4 regions of the Pseudomonas wadenswilerensis genome follow, and region 4 is predicted to be linked to each of the others. Evidence: predicted binding sites of a transcription regulator. Region 4 holds the regulator's gene; each other region holds the start of a gene.
The links. The regulator sigma-54, encoded in region 4, starts transcription at its own class of promoters, with help from an activator protein. The targets are predictions, from matches to a motif close to ANTGGCATNNANNTTGCTNT.
Positions count from the first base shown of each region.

Region 1: glnA (glutamate--ammonia ligase) is a predicted target of sigma-54. The motif match lies at 3,139-3,158, and genes of this name have one in related genera.
Region 2: LOY45_RS19275 (circularly permuted type 2 ATP-grasp protein) is a predicted target of sigma-54. The motif match lies at 3,378-3,397, and genes of this name have one in related genera.
Region 3: LOY45_RS07480 (flagellar basal body rod protein FlgF) is a predicted target of sigma-54. The motif match lies at 2,797-2,816, and genes of this name have one in related genera.

Region 1 is NZ_CP087191.1:363,516-368,097, reverse strand. Features, by position in the region: gene typA (translational GTPase TypA) at 1-1,340, opposite strand, end outside; gene thiI (tRNA uracil 4-sulfurtransferase ThiI) at 1,469-2,923, opposite strand; gene glnA (glutamate--ammonia ligase) at 3,255-4,582, shown strand, end outside.
Region 2 is NZ_CP087191.1:4,205,234-4,209,815, forward strand. Features, by position in the region: gene LOY45_RS19260 (cytochrome c) at 1-184, shown strand, start outside; gene LOY45_RS19265 (transglutaminase family protein) at 188-985, opposite strand; gene LOY45_RS19270 (alpha-E domain-containing protein) at 982-1,932, opposite strand; gene LOY45_RS19275 (circularly permuted type 2 ATP-grasp protein) at 1,936-3,345, opposite strand; gene LOY45_RS19280 (ribonuclease E inhibitor RraB) at 3,555-3,887, opposite strand; gene LOY45_RS19285 (hypothetical protein) at 4,074-4,310, opposite strand; gene LOY45_RS19290 (hypothetical protein) at 4,384-4,582, opposite strand, start outside.
Region 3 is NZ_CP087191.1:1,606,446-1,611,027, forward strand. Features, by position in the region: gene flgC (flagellar basal body rod protein FlgC) at 1-308, shown strand, start outside; gene flgD (flagellar hook assembly protein FlgD) at 324-1,067, shown strand; gene flgE (flagellar hook protein FlgE) at 1,098-2,423, shown strand; gene LOY45_RS07475 (hypothetical protein) at 2,496-2,684, shown strand; gene LOY45_RS07480 (flagellar basal body rod protein FlgF) at 2,874-3,614, shown strand; gene flgG (flagellar basal-body rod protein FlgG) at 3,660-4,445, shown strand; gene flgH (flagellar basal body L-ring protein FlgH) at 4,500-4,582, shown strand, end outside.
Region 4 is NZ_CP087191.1:1,046,896-1,051,477, reverse strand. Features, by position in the region: gene lptA (lipopolysaccharide transport periplasmic protein LptA) at 1-131, shown strand, start outside; gene lptB (LPS export ABC transporter ATP-binding protein) at 132-857, shown strand; gene LOY45_RS04795 (RNA polymerase factor sigma-54) at 1,037-2,530, shown strand; gene hpf (ribosome hibernation-promoting factor, HPF/YfiA family) at 2,612-2,920, shown strand; gene ptsN (PTS IIA-like nitrogen regulatory protein PtsN) at 2,933-3,397, shown strand; gene rapZ (RNase adapter RapZ) at 3,400-4,254, shown strand; gene LOY45_RS04775 (HPr family phosphocarrier protein) at 4,275-4,547, shown strand; gene LOY45_RS04770 (ZIP family metal transporter) at 4,562-4,582, opposite strand, start outside.

The DNA.
Region 1 (4,582 bases), 680 kb from region 4:
CCACGGGCTGGGATGTTGTATTCCAGGCGTACACGGCCCTTGCCATCCGGAACCATGTTGGTCAGGTCGCCTTTACGCAGACCCATTTCTTCCATGACCTTGCCCTGGGAATCTTCAGGGATGTCGATGGTGACGTTCTCGAACGGCTCGTGCTTGACGCCGTCGACTTCACGGATGATCACTTCCGGACGACCAACACCCATTTCGAAGCCTTCGCGACGCATGGTTTCGATCAGAACCGACAGGTGCAGCTCACCACGGCCGGAGACCTTGAACTTGTCAGCCGAGTCGCCTTCTTCAACGCGCAGTGCAACGTTGTACAGCAGCTCTTTGTCCAGACGTTCCTTGATGTTACGGGAAGTCACGAACTTGCCTTCTTTACCGCAGAACGGCGAGTCGTTGACCTGGAAGGTCATCGAAACGGTTGGTTCGTCAACGGTCAGCGGCTTCATCGCTTCGACTGCGTCCGGGGAGCACAGGGTGTCGGAGATGAACAGCTCGTCGAAACCGCTGATGCAGACGATGTCGCCAGCCAGGGCTTCTTCGACGTCAATGCGGTGCAGACCGTGGTGACCCATCAGCTTGAGGATACGACCGTTGCGCTTCTTGCCATTGACGTCGATAGCCACCACCGGGGTGTTTGGCTTGACGCGACCGCGAGCGATACGGCCAACACCGATAACACCCAGGAAGCTGTTGTAGTCCAGTGCCGAGATCTGCATCTGGAACGGGCCGTCACGGTCAACAGCAGGAGCCGGTACGTTGTCGACGATCGACTGGTACAGCGGGGTCATGTCTTCGGCCATTTCGGTGTGGTCCAGACCGGCAATGCCGTTCAGGGCCGAGGCGTAGACGACTTTGAAGTCCAGCTGTTCGTCGGTGGCACCGAGGTTGTCGAACAGGTCGAAGATCTGGTCCAGAACCCAGTCAGGACGCGCGCCTGGACGGTCGACCTTGTTGATGACCACGATTGGACGCAGGCCGGCTTCGAAAGCCTTCTTGGTCACGAAACGGGTTTGCGGCATAGGGCCGTCTTGAGCGTCGACCAGCAGCAGTACGGAGTCGACCATCGACATTACACGCTCAACCTCGCCACCGAAGTCGGCGTGGCCGGGGGTGTCGACGATGTTGATGTGGTAGCCGTTCCAGTTGATGGCGGTGTTTTTCGCCAGAATGGTAATACCGCGCTCTTTTTCCTGGTCGTTGGAGTCCATGACGCGCTCGTCGTTGAGCTCGTTACGCTCCAGGGTGCCGGACTGACGCAGGAGTTTGTCGACCAGGGTGGTTTTACCATGGTCAACGTGGGCGATGATGGCGATGTTACGCAGATTTTCGATCACGTGTGTATCTCGATCAGAGGATTCGGGTTGCCGCCCAGTCTAGGCGGCGAATATGAATGAATGGCGCTCAAACGGCCCGGTGGTCGGGAGGGCGATGGCGGATGCTCCCGCCATATAGCCCCGGCGTCTTATGTCGGACGATAAACGCGCACATTGGCATGTCCCTCACTGAGCAGATGATGGGCATGCAGGCGACTCATTACTCCCTTGTCGCAATACAGCAGGTACTGGCGCGTGGCATCCAGCTCCTTGAAGCGACTGTTCAGGGCGTAGAACGGCAAGGCCTTGACCTCGATGCCGTCCAGTTCCAGGGGCTGGTCTTCCTGGGCATCAGGGTGGCGAATGTCGATCACCACCTGCCCGGCCAGCGCCTGGCTGACTTCTTCGATCTGGATATCTTCGCTGAGTTCATCGATCACGTGGTCGATGGAGATCAGGCGGGCGCGCTCCAGGGCACGCTCGAGCACCGCCATGTCGAACTGCTTCTCTTCATGCTCGAGGCGATGACGCTTGGCGCAGGTGGTCGGGTTCACCGAAATCACGCCGCAGTATTCAGGCATGTGCTTGGCGAACTCGGCGGTGCCGATCTGCTGGGCCAGGTCGATGATGTCCTGCTTGTGGCTGGCCAGCAGCGGGCGCAACACCAGCTTCTCGGTGGCCGAGTCGATCACCGCGAGGTTCGGCAGGGTCTGGCTCGACACCTGGGAGATGGCTTCACCGGTCACCAGGGCGTCGATCTGCAGGCGGTCGGCGATGTTGGTCGCCGCGCGCAGCATCATGCGCTTGAGGGTCACGCCCATGTAGCTGTTGTCGACCTTGCCGAGGATTTCGCCGACCACTTCTTCGAACGGCACGCTGACGAACAGCACGCGCTGGCTGCTGCCGTACTTCTTCCACAGGTAGTGGGCAACTTCCATCACCCCCAGTTCGTGGGCGCGGCCGCCAAGGTTGAAGAAGCAGAAGTGGGTCATCAGGCCGCGGCGCATCATCTGGTAGGCGGCGACAGTGGAGTCGAAACCGCCGGACATCAGCACCAGGGTCTGCTCCAGCGCGCCCAGCGGGTAACCGCCGATGCCTTTGTGCTGGTTGTGGATGACGTACAGGCGCTTGTCGCGTACCTCGATGCGTACCTCGACTTCCGGCGTACGCAGGTCGATACCGGCGGCGCCGCACTGCTGGCGCAGCTGGCTGCCGACGTAGCGGTCGACGTCCATCGAGCTGAAATCGTGGTGGCCGCCGCGCTTGCAGCGTACGGCGAAGCGCTTGCCGGCCAGCAGGTGACCGAAGTGCTGCTTGCACTTGGCGACGATGTCGTCGAAATCACCCAGCGGGTATTCGTCGACCTGCAGGAAGTGGGCAATGCCCGGCATGCAGGTCAGACGCTCGGTCATCTCGCGCAGGACCTTCTCGTCCTCGATGTGAGTGATCACTTCGAGGTTATCCCAGACACCGTTAACCGCGAGCGCAGGATCGAGGTCCTTGAGCACGTTGCGGATGTTGCGGGCCAGTTGACGGATGAAGCGCTTGCGAACCGGCCGGCTCTTGATGGTGATCTCTGGGAAGACTTTTACGATTAGTTTCATGAAAAACAGCGCGCGAGGTGCCGACTAAAAAAGTGGGGCGCGGATTATAGCGGAAATTGCTCAAGCTTTGAGCAACTTTTGTACAGAAGGTTTTCTGTGCGCCAAAATGGTGCATCATGCCCGATTAGCGCATCTTTAAAGTGCAGAAAAATGCCGTGAATTTGCGAAATCGGCCGAAAACGCTTGGGTTTGGGGCAAAAATCCCAACTCGGGGCACTGGCATGCAATTTGCTCCCTTGTGAGGCAGGTTGCCTTGGCCGACTATTCGCGCCCGGCATCACCCAAATTAAAGGGCTGCACAGGCAAGCTCTACCCCACCCCGGAGGACACTATGTCGAAGTCGGTTCAACTCATCAAAGATCATGACGTTAAATGGATTGATCTGCGCTTCACTGACACCAAAGGCACTCAGCACCACGTGACCATGCCAGCTCGTGATGCGCTGGATGAAGATTTCTTCGAAGCCGGCAAGATGTTCGACGGTTCCTCCATCGCCGGCTGGAAAGGCATCGAAGCTTCCGACATGATCCTGATGCCGGACGACGCCTCCGCCGTGCTCGACCCGTTCACCGAAGAACCGACCCTGATCCTGGTCTGCGACATCATCGAACCGTCGACCATGCAAGGCTATGACCGCGACCCACGCGCCATCGCCCGCCGCGCCGAAGAGTACCTGAAGACCACCGGTATCGGTGACACCGTCTTCGTCGGTCCAGAGCCTGAATTCTTCATCTTCGACGAAGTGAAGTTCAAGTCCGATATCTCCGGCTCGATGTTCAAGATCTACTCCGAACAAGGCTCGTGGATGTCCGACCAGGACGTCGAAGGCGGCAACAAAGGCCACCGTCCGGGCGTCAAAGGCGGCTACTTCCCAGTACCTCCGTTCGACCACGACCACGAAATCCGTACTGCCATGTGCAACGCCATGGAAGAAATGGGCCTGGTCATCGAAGTGCACCACCACGAAGTGGCAACTGCCGGCCAGAACGAAATCGGCGTGCAGTTCAACACCCTGGTGAAGAAGGCTGACGAAGTTCAGACCCTCAAGTACTGCGTACACAACGTTGCCGACGCCTACGGCCGCACCGCGACCTTCATGCCTAAGCCCCTGTACGGCGACAACGGCTCGGGCATGCACGTGCACATGTCCATCTCCAAAGATGGCAAGAACACCTTCTCCGGCGAAGGCTATGCCGGCCTGTCCGACACCGCCCTGTACTTCATCGGCGGTATCATCAAGCACGGTAAGGCCCTGAACGGCTTCACCAACCCGGCTACCAACTCCTACAAGCGTCTGGTACCAGGCTTCGAAGCTCCGGTAATGCTGGCCTACTCGGCTCGCAACCGTTCCGCCTCGATCCGCATCCCTTACGTTTCCAGCCCGAAAGCCCGCCGTATCGAAGCGCGCTTCCCGGACCCGGCTGCCAACCCGTACCTGTGCTTCGCGGCACTGATGATGGCCGGCCTGGACGGTATCCAGAACAAGATCCACCCAGGCGATGCCGCCGACAAGAACCTGTACGACCTGCCGCCTGAAGAGGCGAAAGAGATCCCGCAGGTGTGCGGCAGCCTGAAAGAAGCCCTGGAAGAGCTGGACAAGGGCCGCGCGTTCCTGACCAAGGGCGGCGTGTTCTCCGATGACTTCATCGATGCCTACAT
Region 2 (4,582 bases), 2.7 Mb from region 4:
CCTGCCGCACAACCCGACCGAGTACTTCCAGGCCGATTTTCTCCAGCGCTATATCCGTGACCCGCAAAGCCTGCGCCAGTGGCCCCAGGCGAAGATGCCCGGGTTTACCGAAGCGGTCATCAGCGACGGCGAGCTGGACGCGCTGCTTGCGTACCTGAGCCACATGGCCACGCGCAAACCCTGAGGCTCACTGCTGCTGGGCGTTGAGGGTCGGGGTCACCAGCACCTTGGCGTGCATTTGCTCGAAACCGCCGCCCCGGCGCATGCCGCGCACCGGACAGGCATCCAGGTAGTCCAGGCCCACCGCCAGCTTCAGGTGCCGTTCGGGCCGGGCCAGTTGGTTGGTGACATCAAAGCTGTACCAGGCATCCTCCAGCCAGGCTTCGGCCCAGGCGTGGCTGGCCATTTGCTGGCTGTTGCTGTCGAACAGGTAGCCGGACACGTAACGCGCCGGTACACCCAGGCTGCGCACGCACGCCAGAAAGGCATGGGTGTGATCCTGGCAGACCCCTGCCCCGCCGGCGAAAGCCTGTGCTGCACTGGTGTCTACAGCGGTACTGCCGGGCCGGTAGGCCATGCGCTGATTCAAGGCATTCATCAATTCGATCAACGCCGAGCGGTCACGCCGCTTGCGGCATTGCTGGCTGGCGAAGGCGCGCAGCGCTTCGTCGGCCTCGGTCAGACGGGTGAAGCGCAGGAACGGCAGCGGCGATTGCAGTTCGTGTTCAGCCTCACGGCGTTCATCGATGTCCACCAGCCCGCGAGCGCCGATGACCAGGTCCGAATGCGGCTCCTCCAGGCTCAGCACATGCAGGATGTTGCCGAACGGGTCCAGTTGCGCCCGCACCGGCCGCGGCAGGTCCAGCTGCCAACTGAGCACCTGCTGGCGCTCGCTGTCGTGGGGAGTCAGGCGCAGGTACTGGATGCTGGCGCGAACCTGGTCTTCGTAGTGGTAGGCGGTTTCGTGGCTAATGGTCAGTCTCATACGGCCTCCAGGTAGGCACTGTGAATGGCATTACCCAACTCACGCACCAGCGGAATGTAATGGGTCAACCAGGGGTGCAGGCCCTCGGCGAGGATTTCATCAATCGAGGTGTAGCGCAGGCGTGCGTCCACCTCGGCGGCCAGGCGCTGGGCCGGGCGGCCGTTGCCACCGGGCAGGCTGGCGAGGATCAGGTCGATTTCCTCGGTGCAGGCACGCAGCGAGCGCGGCACGTCGGCGCGCAACAGCAGCAGCTCGGCAACATGGCGGGCGGCCGGTGCATCACGGTAGATCTCGGTGTAGGCCTCGAACGACGACAGCGCACGCAGCAAGGCGCTCCATTGGTAGTAACCCCGCGCCGAACTGTCGCTGACCGCCTCGGCCTCGTCGCCGAGCATTTCGTAGCGGGCATCGAGCAGGCGCAGGGTGTTGTCGGCACGCTCGATGAAGGTGCCCAGGCGAATGAAGCGAAAGGCGTCGTTGCGCATGATGGTGCCGTAGGTGGCCCCCCGGAACAGGTGCGAGCGTTCCTTGATCCACTCGCAGAAACGGCTCATGCCATAGCGGCCCAGGCCCTGCTCGGCAATACCGCGAATCTCGAGCCAGGTGGCGTTGATGTTTTCCCACATGTCGGCGGTAATCCGCCCACGTACTGCATGGGCACTGGCCCGCGCGGCGCCGAGGCAACTGTAGATGCTCGCCGGGTTTTCCGGGTCCAGGGCAAAGAAGTGCAGCAGGCGCTCGGCATGCAACTGGCCGTGGCGCTCCAGGTAATCGTCGAGGGTGCCGGTGATCAGCAGCGGCATGGCCATTTCATCCAGGCCGTCGCCGCGGCCGTCCTGCGGCATCAGCGACAGCGAATAGCTGACATCGAGCATCCGTGCGAGGTTTTCCGCCCGCTCCAGGTAACGCGACATCCAGTACAAATCGGAGGCAGTTCTACTCAACATGACTTAATCCTCAACCACCCAGGTGTCCTTGGTACCGCCGCCCTGGGACGAGTTGACCACCAGCGAACCTTCACGCAGGGCGACCCGGGTCAGGCCGCCAGGCACCACCCGGGTCTCGCGCCCGGACAGCACGAAAGGCCGCAGGTCGATATGCCGCGGGGCAATGCCGTTCTCGACAAAGGTCGGGCAGGTCGACAGCGACAGCGTTGGCTGGGCGATGTAGGCCGCCGGCCGGGCCTTGATCCGTGCGGCAAACGCCTCGATCTCGGCACGGGTGGCCGCCGGACCGACCAGCATGCCGTAGCCGCCGGAACCCTGGGTTTCCTTGACCACCAGTTCCGGCAGGTGCGCCAGCACGTGGGAAAGTTCTTCAGGCTTGCGGCACTGCCAGGTCGGCACGTTCTTCAGGATCGGCTCCTCGTCGAGATAAAAGCGGATCATGTCGGTGACATAGGGGTAGATCGACTTGTCGTCGGCCACGCCAGTGCCAATGGCATTGGCCAGCACCACGTTGCCACAGCGATAGGCCGCCAGCAGCCCGGGCACACCAAGCATCGAATCGGGGTTGAACGCCAGCGGGTCGAGGAAGGCATCGTCCAGGCGCCGGTAGATCACATCCACCGCCTTGGGACCATCGGTGGTGCGCATGAACACCCGCTCATCCCGCACGAACAGGTCGGCGCCCTCGACCAGCTCGACGCCCATCTCGCGGGCGAGGAAGGCGTGCTCGAAGAACGCGCTGTTGAAACGCCCGGGCGTCAGCACCACCACGCTGGGGTTATCCAGCGGGCTGGAACTCTTGAGGGTATCGAGCAACAGGTTGGGGTAATGATCGATGGGGGCGATGCGCTGGGCGGCAAACAGCTCGGGGAACAAGCGCATCATCATCTTGCGGTCTTCGAGCATGTAGCTGACGCCGCTGGGGGTACGCAGGTTGTCTTCGAGCACGTAATAGCTGCCATCGCTGTCACGCACCAGGTCGACCCCGGAAATATGCGAATAGATGTTGCGGTGCAGGTCCAGGCCCTGCATCGCCAGCTGGTACTGGTCGTTGGCCAGGACCTGCTCGGCCGGGATGATCCCGGCGCGGATGATGCGCTGGTCGTGGTACAGGTCGGCGAGAAACAGGTTCAGCGCCTTCACCCGCTGAATGCAGCCACGCTCCACCACCCGCCATTCACTGGCCGGGATGCTGCGTGGGATGGTATCGAAAGGAATCAGGCGCTCGGTGCCCTGCTCGTCGCCATAGAGGGTGAAGGTAATGCCGGCGCGGTGGAACAGCAGGTCGGCTTCACGTCGACGCTGGGCCAGCAGTTCCGGCGGGGTTTCGGCCAGCCAGCGGGCGAACTCCCGGTAGTGCGGACGGACCTGGCCGTCAGCGGCGTACATTTCGTCATAAAAGGTGCGGATCATGCCGAACTCCTTGTCACCCGTGCACCCGAGCCATCGCAAGCCCCGTGCCAGCGGCATAATTCCTTGTTATTCAATAAGTTGCGTTTTAAGCGAAGAACGGCCGCACCAGATCTGTGCAACCGCCCCGGTTGCTTTGACGGCAGCGCTTCATTGCGAAGCGCCGAGCGGCCCACGGCAGACGGCCAGAGCCGCCCTGTGGGACCGTTTGATCAGGCCAGCTGACGCTCCTGCTTGACGCCCCAGCCTTCTATTTCTCCACCCAGCGGGGCAATCACCGCCTCGAAATCCTGTTCGAATTCGCCGATACCGCCATAGGTTGCAAACATCACCTTGCTCAGTTCCAGATGCCAGGCGCCATCATCGCGCTCATGCACTTGGGCACTGAGTGATTCGCCGCGAAACTTTCCTGCCGCTCGCCGCGCCCGTGCCTCGTCCGGAAATACCGCATAAAACTCGATGGGATGAATCTGCGCGAAGTTGAACCCCCCTTCTTTCATCCGACGCAAGACCGTGCTGCTGATGTCCTCGTATTGGCTGCTCATGAATCGTCCTCCTCATTACCGATGGATAGACTTTCAGTGCAAAACGCACCTGCCCGCCACACAAGACGTGCGGGGGCAATTCGAGCTGTTGCGTGACGTGGATCGGCAAGCCCGGACAATCAGAAGAAACTGCCCGACCTTGTCTGCAGCGTAGCGCCTGATTGCCCGGCGTGCCAGCCAGCGGGTTCAGGGGGCTTCAGTGATGGCGGTGATCTCTACCCCGTTCTGCTCTTTCAGCCATTTGGCCGTCGGCGAGGGTGTGCGGCCCTCGAAATCAGTGAGGTCCAGTTCGTCCATGACCGGAAACAGATGGGTACGAATCAGCCGCGCAGCCTCTTCGATGCTCGGCTCAAGCTCTGCGGTGAGAGGCAGCGAGGTACGCTCGCCCTTCTGATCAACAAAAGTAATGACCCAGTCTTTCATTGGACTCTCCTCTGTACCGATGTTCAGGGTGAATCTGGCCTACCTTCCGTTGACCTCGCCGCGGGGTGGTTGTTCAGTCGACTTGCGGCTCAAAGCGATGGCCGCCCGGCAGCGCACGTATGCTTTGCAGCGTGCGCAGGAATTGGTCCCTGGAGGGCTCGAACTGCAGCGGCGGCTCGGAGTGTTCATCGGTCACTCCCAGTACCACGGTGGGCTGGTAGCCGGAGCTCACGGCGCCAGCGACCATCCTGAACGTTTCAGTGGCCGCCGGC
Region 3 (4,582 bases), 560 kb from region 4:
ACCCGGTATTTGCCACCACCTTCCAGCAGGCCCAGGCCGGTGTCAGCCAGTCGCTGTTCCAGGACCAGGATGCTGCCGGCCAAGGTGTGCAGGTGCTCGGCGTGGTCGAGGACCAGAGCAATCTCGAGGCGCGCTACGAGCCGAACCATCCGGCAGCGAACAAGGACGGCTACGTCTACTACCCGAACGTCAACGTGGTGGAAGAGATGGCTGACATGATCTCCGCCAGCCGCTCGTTCCAGACCAATGCCGAGCTGATGAACACGGCCAAAACCATGATGCAGAAGGTCCTGACCCTGGGTCAGTGATAAGGGACGAAGCCAATGGCAAGCGTTAACGATCCAACAGCCGGCGTAAGCCTGAACGACGTCATCAAGGCGTCGGGCAAGAAGAACAGCGAAACCAGTGCCAACAGTGCCGCCGGTATCGCCTCGGCCACCAACAGCAAGACCGGCGCCAACAAGCAGGCACTGGGCAAGGACGCGTTCCTGCAGTTGCTGGTGACCCAGATGCAGCACCAGAACCCGCTCGATCCGCAGGACAACAGCGAGTTCGTGGCCCAGTTGGCGCAGTTCAGCAGCCTGGAAGGCATCACCTCGCTGAACGAGTCGGTGACCGCGATTTCCGGCAACTACAAGTCTTCGCAGGCACTGCAGGCCTCGTCGCTGGTCGGTCGCTCGGTGGTTGCCCAGACCGACAAGGCCGTGGTCGATACCACCAAGAGCCTCAACGGTTCGGTGGTGGTTCCGCAGGCGGTCAGCAATGCCACCGTCACCATTACCGACAAGGATGGCAAGTTGGTCAAGACCATCGACATGGGGGCGCAGAAGGCCGGCAATGCCTCTTTCGTCTGGGACGGTACCAACGACAAGGGCGAGAAGGTCGATCCGGGTACCTACACCTTTGCCGCCAAGACCACCGTCGATGGCAAGCAGCTGGACATGTACACCATGCTGCCGGCCACCGTCAGCAGCGTCACCATCAGTCAGACTGGCGGCGAGATGATGCTCAATCTTGCCGGCCTGGGCAGCATCGCCCTGTCCAAAGTCCAAACCATCGGTATATAGAGCCGGCTAACGCGGCACAAGGAGTGAAAGATGTCATTCAATATCGGCCTTAGCGGTCTCTATGCAGCCAACAAGCAACTGGACGTGACCGGCAACAACATCGCCAACGTCGCCACCACCGGTTTCAAATCGTCGCGCGCGGAATTCGCCGACGTCTACTCGGCCAACAAGCTGGGCGTTGGCACCAGCAACATCGGTAACGGTGTGCGCCTGGCAGCGGTATCGCAGCAGTTCAAGAACGGTGAAATCAACAACACCGGCAACGTGCTGGACATGGGCATCCAGGGTCAGGGCTTCTTCGTGCTGAGCGACAACGGCTCGCTCAGCTACACCCGCGCCGGTGCCTTCCAGACCAACAAGGACAACTACGTCGTCACCGCTGACGGCCTGCGCCTGCGCGGCTACGGTGTCGATGAAAACGGCAAGATCATCAACGGCGTGCTGACCGACCTGAAGATCGATACCTCGGCGCTGGCGCCCAAGAGCACCACTTCGATCGACCAGGGGTTGAACCTGAACTCGTCGGACAAGATCATCCCGGCGGCCACCACTTTCAGCCCGACTGACGAAAACAGCTGGAACAAGACCTTCGCCACCAAGATCTACGACAGCCAGGGTAATGAGCACGTCATGGATCAGTACTACGTCAAGACCGGGACCAACACCTGGAAGTCGTACACCCTGATCGATGGCCGCAACCCGCTGAACCCGGCCGAAGAGCCGCCAAAGGCGCTGGAAGGCACCATCGAGTTCAACTCCGACGGTAGCGTCAAGACCATGACTGCCGGTGCCGCGGGCTCGGGTTACGAGGTGGTCAACAAGGTCTTCAAGTTGACCGGCTGGATCCCTGCCGAAGTGACCAATCCGAACGCCAAGCCTCCGGTCTGGGGTACCAACGGTTCGGCCGCCAACGCTGGCGGCATCGCCATCGACATGACCGACACCACCTCGTACAACACCCCGACCACGCGCCTGTCGCAAAGCCAGGACGGTTACGCTACCGGGATTCTGTCGAGCCTGAGCATCGACTCCAGCGGCGTGATGTTCGCAAGCTTCAGCAACCAGCAGTCGCGCGCCATCGGCCAGGTCGCCATCGCCAGCTTCGCCAACGAGCAGGGCCTGCAACCTATGGGTGGCACCCGCTGGACCGAAACCTACGCGTCGGGTATTCCGGGTATCGATGCGCCGAAGACCGGCACCCTGGGCGCTATCGCTTCCAACTCGCTGGAAGACTCCAACGTCAACCTGACCAACGAGCTGGTCGAGCTGATCAAGGCGCAGAGCAACTACCAGGCCAACGCCAAGACCATCTCGACCCAGAGCACCATCATGCAGACCATCATTCAGATGACCTGATGCGGGTGTGAGGTAATCGGTGTGAGCGGACCCCTTTCTCGGAAGGGGTCTTGCATTTCAGAGGTATCGATCATGTTGCAACGATTGCTGATGGCGCTGTTCGCCGTGCTGTTGATGAGCCAGGCCTGGGCTGATGCCGCGCCCTGGTATCGCTGGGAAAGCCAGGTCACCGGGCGCCTGGTGTGCGCACAGTTTGCGCCGGGCGAGGGCTGGAAGCGTTTTGCCGGTCCGTTCAATAACGCGGCTTGCCGCGACCACTGAGCTTGCCGCTAGCGGCAAACCGGCGCCGTATTTTCGACGGCGCATCTTCTGCGTGAGATCTCGCGCGCGCTTGAACCCCTTGTCTTTCGGGCGTTTTCCGCCTTTTTCAAAAGTTGGTTTGAAACTTGCTTCAGGCTCTGCAAAGCAGCGGCGGACGGCAAGTGTTCGCCAGCGCAGCGGAGGATGACTGTGGACAAGATGCTATACGTGGCCATGACCGGCGCCAGCCAGAACGCGCTGGCGCAGAAGGCCCATGCCAACAACCTGGCGAACATTTCCACCAGCGGTTTTCAGCGTGACCTGGAGCAGGCGCGCTCGATGCCGGTATTCGGTGACAGCTTTCCGGCGCGGGCCTATGCCATGACCGAGCGCCCGGCCACTGATTTCAGCCCGGGCTCGATGCAGGAAACCGGCCGTGACCTGGACATCGCCATCGGCGGCGACGGCTTCATCGCCGTGCAGGCCCCGGATGGCAGTGAAGCCTATGTGCGCACCGCCAGCCTGAACATTGACGGTCTGGGTGTGCTGCGGGCCGGCAACGGTATGCCGGTGATGGGCAATGGCGGGCCGATTGCCGTGCCGCCAGAGCAGAAGGTCGAGGTTGGCCAGGACGGCACCATCAGCATCCGCGCCATGGGCGAGGGCCCGCGGGTCATGGCCGAGGTCGACCGGATCAAACTGGTCAACCCGGACCTGAAGAACATGACCAAGGGCCTGGACGGCTTGATCCACACCAAGAACGGCCAGCCTGCCGTCGCCGATGCCAACGTCCAGGTGGTCTCCGGTTTCCTGGAGTCGAGCAACGTCAATGCGGTCGAGGAAATGACCTCGGTGCTGGCGCTGTCCCGTCAATTCGAATTGCACATCAAGATGATGACCACGGCCAAGGAAGGCGACGAAGCCATGGCTCGTGTTTTGCAAATCGGCTAATAACACAGACGTAGCGCCGTAAAACAGGCGCGCGAGGAGAACAGCATGCTTCCGGCTCTTTGGGTCAGTAAAACCGGTTTGTCCGCCCAGGACACCAACTTGACCACCATTTCCAACAACCTGGCCAACGTTTCGACCACCGGCTTCAAACGTGATCGCGCCGAGTTCCAGGACTTGCTCTATCAGATCAAGCGTCAGCCAGGTGCCCAGTCGACCCAGGACAGCGAACTGCCGTCGGGCCTGCAAGTGGGTACCGGTGTGCGCATCGTCGGCACCCAGAAGAACTTCAGTACCGGTAGCCTGCAGACCACCGAGAACCCGTTGGACATGGCGGTCAACGGTCGTGGTTTCTTCCAGATCCTGCAGCCTGATGGCACTGTTTCGTACAGCCGTGACGGTACCTTCCACCTGAACTCCGATGGCCAGATCGTCACCGCCAACGGTTTTGCCCTGGAGCCCGCGATCGTCGTGCCGCCAGACGCGCAGACGTTCACCGTCGGCCAGGACGGCACCGTGTCGATCACCACTGCCGGCAACCCGGCGGCGCAGATCATCGGCAACATCCAGACCGCCGACTTCATCAACCCGGCCGGCCTGCAGGCCATGGGCAGCAACCTGTTCCTGGAGACCGCCGCCAGCGGCGCGCCGCAAATCGGTACCCCGGGCCTCAACGGTTTTGGCGTGGTACAGCAGCAGACCCTGGAGAACTCCAACGTCAGCACCGTGGAAGAGCTGGTCAACATGATCACCACCCAGCGTGCCTACGAAATGAACTCCAAGGTCATTTCCACCGCTGACCAGATGCTCTCGTACGTTACCCAGAACCTGTAAGTGAAGTCTTCGAGGTCGCTTGAACGGCGCCTGTTACACCGTGAGGTCAGAGTCATGAGTCGTTTGTTTTGCATACTAGCCCTGAGTGGGATCGCCTTGCTGGCCGGTTGCGTCGCGCCGACGCCCAAGCCCAACGA
Region 4 (4,582 bases):
ACACCACCGAAGGCGAGAAGATCGTCTACGACACGGTGAAACAGATCGCTACCGCCGGTCGCGGTGGCAAAGTCACCGAGTCGCGTCCGCGCATCGACATGGTGATCCAGCCGAAGAAGAAGGCCGAGTAAATGGCAACCCTCAAAGCCCAGCACCTGGCCAAGAGCTACAAGAGCCGGCAAGTGGTTCGCGACGTCAGCCTGTCGATCGACAGCGGCCAGATCGTCGGCCTGCTCGGCCCCAACGGCGCCGGCAAGACCACCTGTTTCTACATGATCGTCGGCCTGGTCCAAGCCGATCAGGGCCGCGTCCTGATCGACGACCTCGATGTCAGCCACCAGCCCATGCACGGCCGCGCCCGCGCCGGTATTGGCTATCTGCCGCAGGAAGCCTCGATCTTCCGCAAGCTGTCGGTGGCCGACAACATCATGGCGATCCTCGAAACCCGCAAGGACCTGGACCGCGATGGCCGGCGCAAAGAGCTGGAAAGCCTGCTGCAGGAATTCCACATCAGCCACATCCGCGACAACCTCGGCATGAGCCTCTCCGGTGGCGAACGCCGCCGCGTCGAGATTGCCCGCGCCCTGGCCACCGCGCCCAAGTTCATTCTGCTCGACGAACCCTTTGCCGGTGTCGACCCGATTTCGGTCGGCGACATCAAGCAGATCATCCACCACCTGAAGGCCAAGGGCATTGGCGTTCTGATCACCGACCACAACGTCCGTGAGACCCTGGATATCTGCGAAACCGCTTACATCGTCAACGATGGCCAACTGATCGCCGAAGGCGATGCAGAAACCATCCTGGCCAACGATCTGGTCAAAGAGGTTTACCTCGGCCATGAGTTCCGCCTGTAGGCTCAAGGTGTAAGGCGCTGCCAGAGCGCTCTCGATCAAGCCAGTTCATGGCTTAATTGTTACGGCGCTCTAGGCAAACGCTGCAATTTCAGGCATATAATTTGCTTAAAGTTGGCGCTTCGGTGCCCTTGTAGTGGATGGCGCATGTGCGCCGGCAAATAAGGTGTTAAGCCCCTGCCATGAAACCATCGCTCGTCCTAAGAATGGGCCAGCAACTGACGATGACCCCGCAGTTGCAACAGGCCATACGTCTGCTCCAGCTTTCTACCCTGGACCTCCAGCAGGAAATCCAGGAAGCGCTGGAATCAAACCCGATGCTCGAGCGCCAGGAAGATGGCGACGACTTCGACAACAGCGACCCGATGGCCGACAACGCCGAGAGCAAACCCGTCGCCGAAGTTCAGGAAACCAGCTTCCAGGAGACCGCCCCGACGGTGGACAACCTCGAAGAAGGCGAGTGGAACGAACGCATCCCCAACGAGCTGCCGGTCGACACCGCCTGGGAAGACATCTACCAGACCAGCGCCAGCAGCCTGCCCAGCAACGACGATGACGAGTGGGACTTCACCACCCGCACCTCCGTTGGCGAGAGCCTGCAAAGCCACCTGCTCTGGCAACTGAACCTGGCTCCGATGTCCGACACCGACCGGCTGATCGCCGTGACGTTGATCGACTGCATCAATAACCAGGGCTACCTCGACGAAACCCTGGAAGAAGTCTGTGATTCCTTCGACCCCGAGCTCGACATCGAGCTGGATGAAGTCGAAGCCGTGCTGCACCGTATTCAACAGTTCGAACCGGCCGGCATCGGCGCGCGCAACCTCAGCGAGTGCCTGTTGCTGCAACTGCGCCAGCTGCCGCCGCGCACGCCGTGGATGGCCGAAGCCCAGCGCCTGGTCAGCGACTACATCGACCTGCTCGGTGGCCGCGACTACAGCCAGCTGATGCGCCGCATGAAGCTCAAGGAAGACGAACTGCGCCAGGTCATCGAGCTGGTACAGAGCCTCAACCCGCGCCCCGGCTCGCAAATCGAGTCGAGCGAAGCCGAATACGTGGTGCCGGACGTGATCGTGCGCAAGGACAACGAACGCTGGCTGGTCGAGCTCAACCAGGAAGCGGTCCCCCGCCTGCGGGTCAACCCGCAGTACGCCGGCTTCGTTCGCCGCGCCGACACCAGCGCCGACAACACCTTCATGCGCAACCAGCTGCAGGAAGCGCGCTGGTTCATCAAGAGCCTGCAAAGCCGCAACGAGACCCTGATGAAGGTCGCCACCCAGATCGTCGAGCACCAGCGTGGCTTCCTCGATCATGGCGACGAAGCGATGAAACCGCTGGTGTTGCACGATATCGCCGAAGCGGTGGGCATGCACGAGTCGACGATTTCCCGGGTGACCACGCAAAAATACATGCACACGCCCCGCGGTATTTACGAGCTGAAGTACTTTTTCTCCAGTCACGTCAGCACCTCCGAAGGCGGCGAATGCTCGTCCACGGCGATCCGCGCGATCATCAAAAAACTGGTTGCAGCGGAAAATCAGAAAAAGCCATTGAGTGACAGCAAGATCGCTGGTTTACTGGAGGCACAAGGCATCCAGGTAGCACGTCGCACCGTCGCCAAGTACCGCGAGTCCCTCGGCATTGCACCGTCGAGCGAGCGCAAGCGATTGATGTAACGGCTCCTGAGGTGTGCCACCGCAGTTCAGTGGCAGGCGCAACACCTGCCTCTTATGCACCGGCAACAAAGGAGAAGCTGTATGCAAGTCAATATCAGTGGACAGCATGTAGAAGTTACTCAGCCCCTGCGTGAGTACGTCGAGCAAAAATTGAAACGGCTGGAGGGGCATTTCGACAAGATTACCAATGTGACGGTAATCATGAAGGTCGAGAAGTTGCAGCAGAAGATTGAAGCAACGCTGTTCATTCCCGGCGGCGAAGTGGTTGCAAATGCCGAACACCAAGACATGTATGCAGCGATCGATGCCTTGACTGACAAGCTCGACCGCCAACTGAAAAAACACAAGGAAAAACAGCAAAGCCTGCTGCAAGGTGCAGCGGCCCGCTGATCCCCCTCATCCATGATCCGACTTGAAACCATCCTGACCCCCGGCCGTTCCCTTGTGAACGTGCCGGGCGGCAGTAAAAAGCGTGCGCTCGAACAGATCGCCAATCTGATCGGCAAACAAGTGCCCGAGCTGGACACCCAGGACGTGTACGAAGCCCTGATCGCCCGGGAAAAACTGGGCTCTACCGGCTTCGGCAACGGCATTGCCATTCCGCATTGCCGCCTCAAGGGCTGCGAATCGCCGGTCAGCGCACTGTTGCACCTTGACGCCCCTATCGATTTCGACGCCATCGATGGCGCTCCGGTCGACCTGCTGTTCGTACTGCTGGTCCCGGAAGCGGCTACCGATGCGCACCTGGAGCTGCTGCGCCAGATCGCCAGCATGCTCGACCGCCAGGACGTACGCGACAAACTGCGTGCGGCCACCAGTAACGAATCCTTGTACCAGGTCGTGCTGGACGTACAAAACGGGCACTGAACATGCGCTTGATCATCGTTAGCGGCCGGTCCGGCTCCGGCAAGAGCACCGCCCTCGATGTACTTGAGGACAACGGTTACTACTGCATCGACAACCTGCCGGCGGGCTTGCTGCCGCAGTTGGCCGAAAGCGCCCTGATCAACACTGAATTGATGCAGCCCAAAGTGGCCGTATCGATTGACGCGCGCAACCTGCCCAGCCACCTCTCGCGCTTTCCCGAGTTGCTTGAGGACGCCCGTAGCCGGCACATCCAGTGTGACGTGTTGTACCTGGATGCCGATGAAGAAACCCTGCTCAAACGCTTCTCGGAAACCCGCCGCCGCCACCCGCTAACCAACAACGAACGCTCGCTGGCCGAAGCGATCGAGGTCGAAAGTGAACTGCTCGGACCGATCGCTGACCTCGCCGACCTGAAAATCGACACCACCAACCTGAACCTGTATCAGCTGCGTGATTCGATCAAGTTGCGCCTGCTCAACCAGCCGGAGCCAGGCACGGCATTTCTGGTCGAGTCCTTCGGCTTCAAGCGCGGCATGCCGGTAGACGCCGACCTGGTGTTCGATGTGCGTTGCCTGCCCAACCCCTACTGGAAGCCGGAACTACGTGACCATTCGGGCCTCGAGCAACCGGTAATCGATTACCTGGCAGCGCAGCCGGATGTCGAGGACATGTTCCAGGACATCTCCAGCTACCTGCTCAAATGGTTGCCACGCTTTGCCGCCAGCAACCGTGCTTATGTCACCATTGCCATTGGCTGCACTGGCGGCCACCACCGCTCGGTGTACCTGACCGAGCGCCTGGGCCAGTTACTGCAACAATCGTTAAAGAACGTCCAGGTCCGCCACCGCGACCTCTAGCCCACAGGACCAGCGCCTCGATGCCCGCAAAAGAAATCACCATCATCAACAAGCTGGGGCTGCACGCCCGGGCGGCGGCAAAGTTCGTTGGAGTCGCTGGCAGGTTCCCCTGCCAGGTTCGCGTTGGCCGAGCCCCGGAATCATTGGTCGATGGCAAGAGCATCATGGCGGTCATGATGCTGGCGGCCGGTAAAGGCACCGCCATTCATCTGCACACAGAGGGCGAACAGGACGATGATGCACTCAAGGCCCTGATCGAGCTGATCAACAATTACTTCGACGAGGGCGAGTAACCGCCCCCGTTTTCTCACGAAAGCGCCGTATCCAT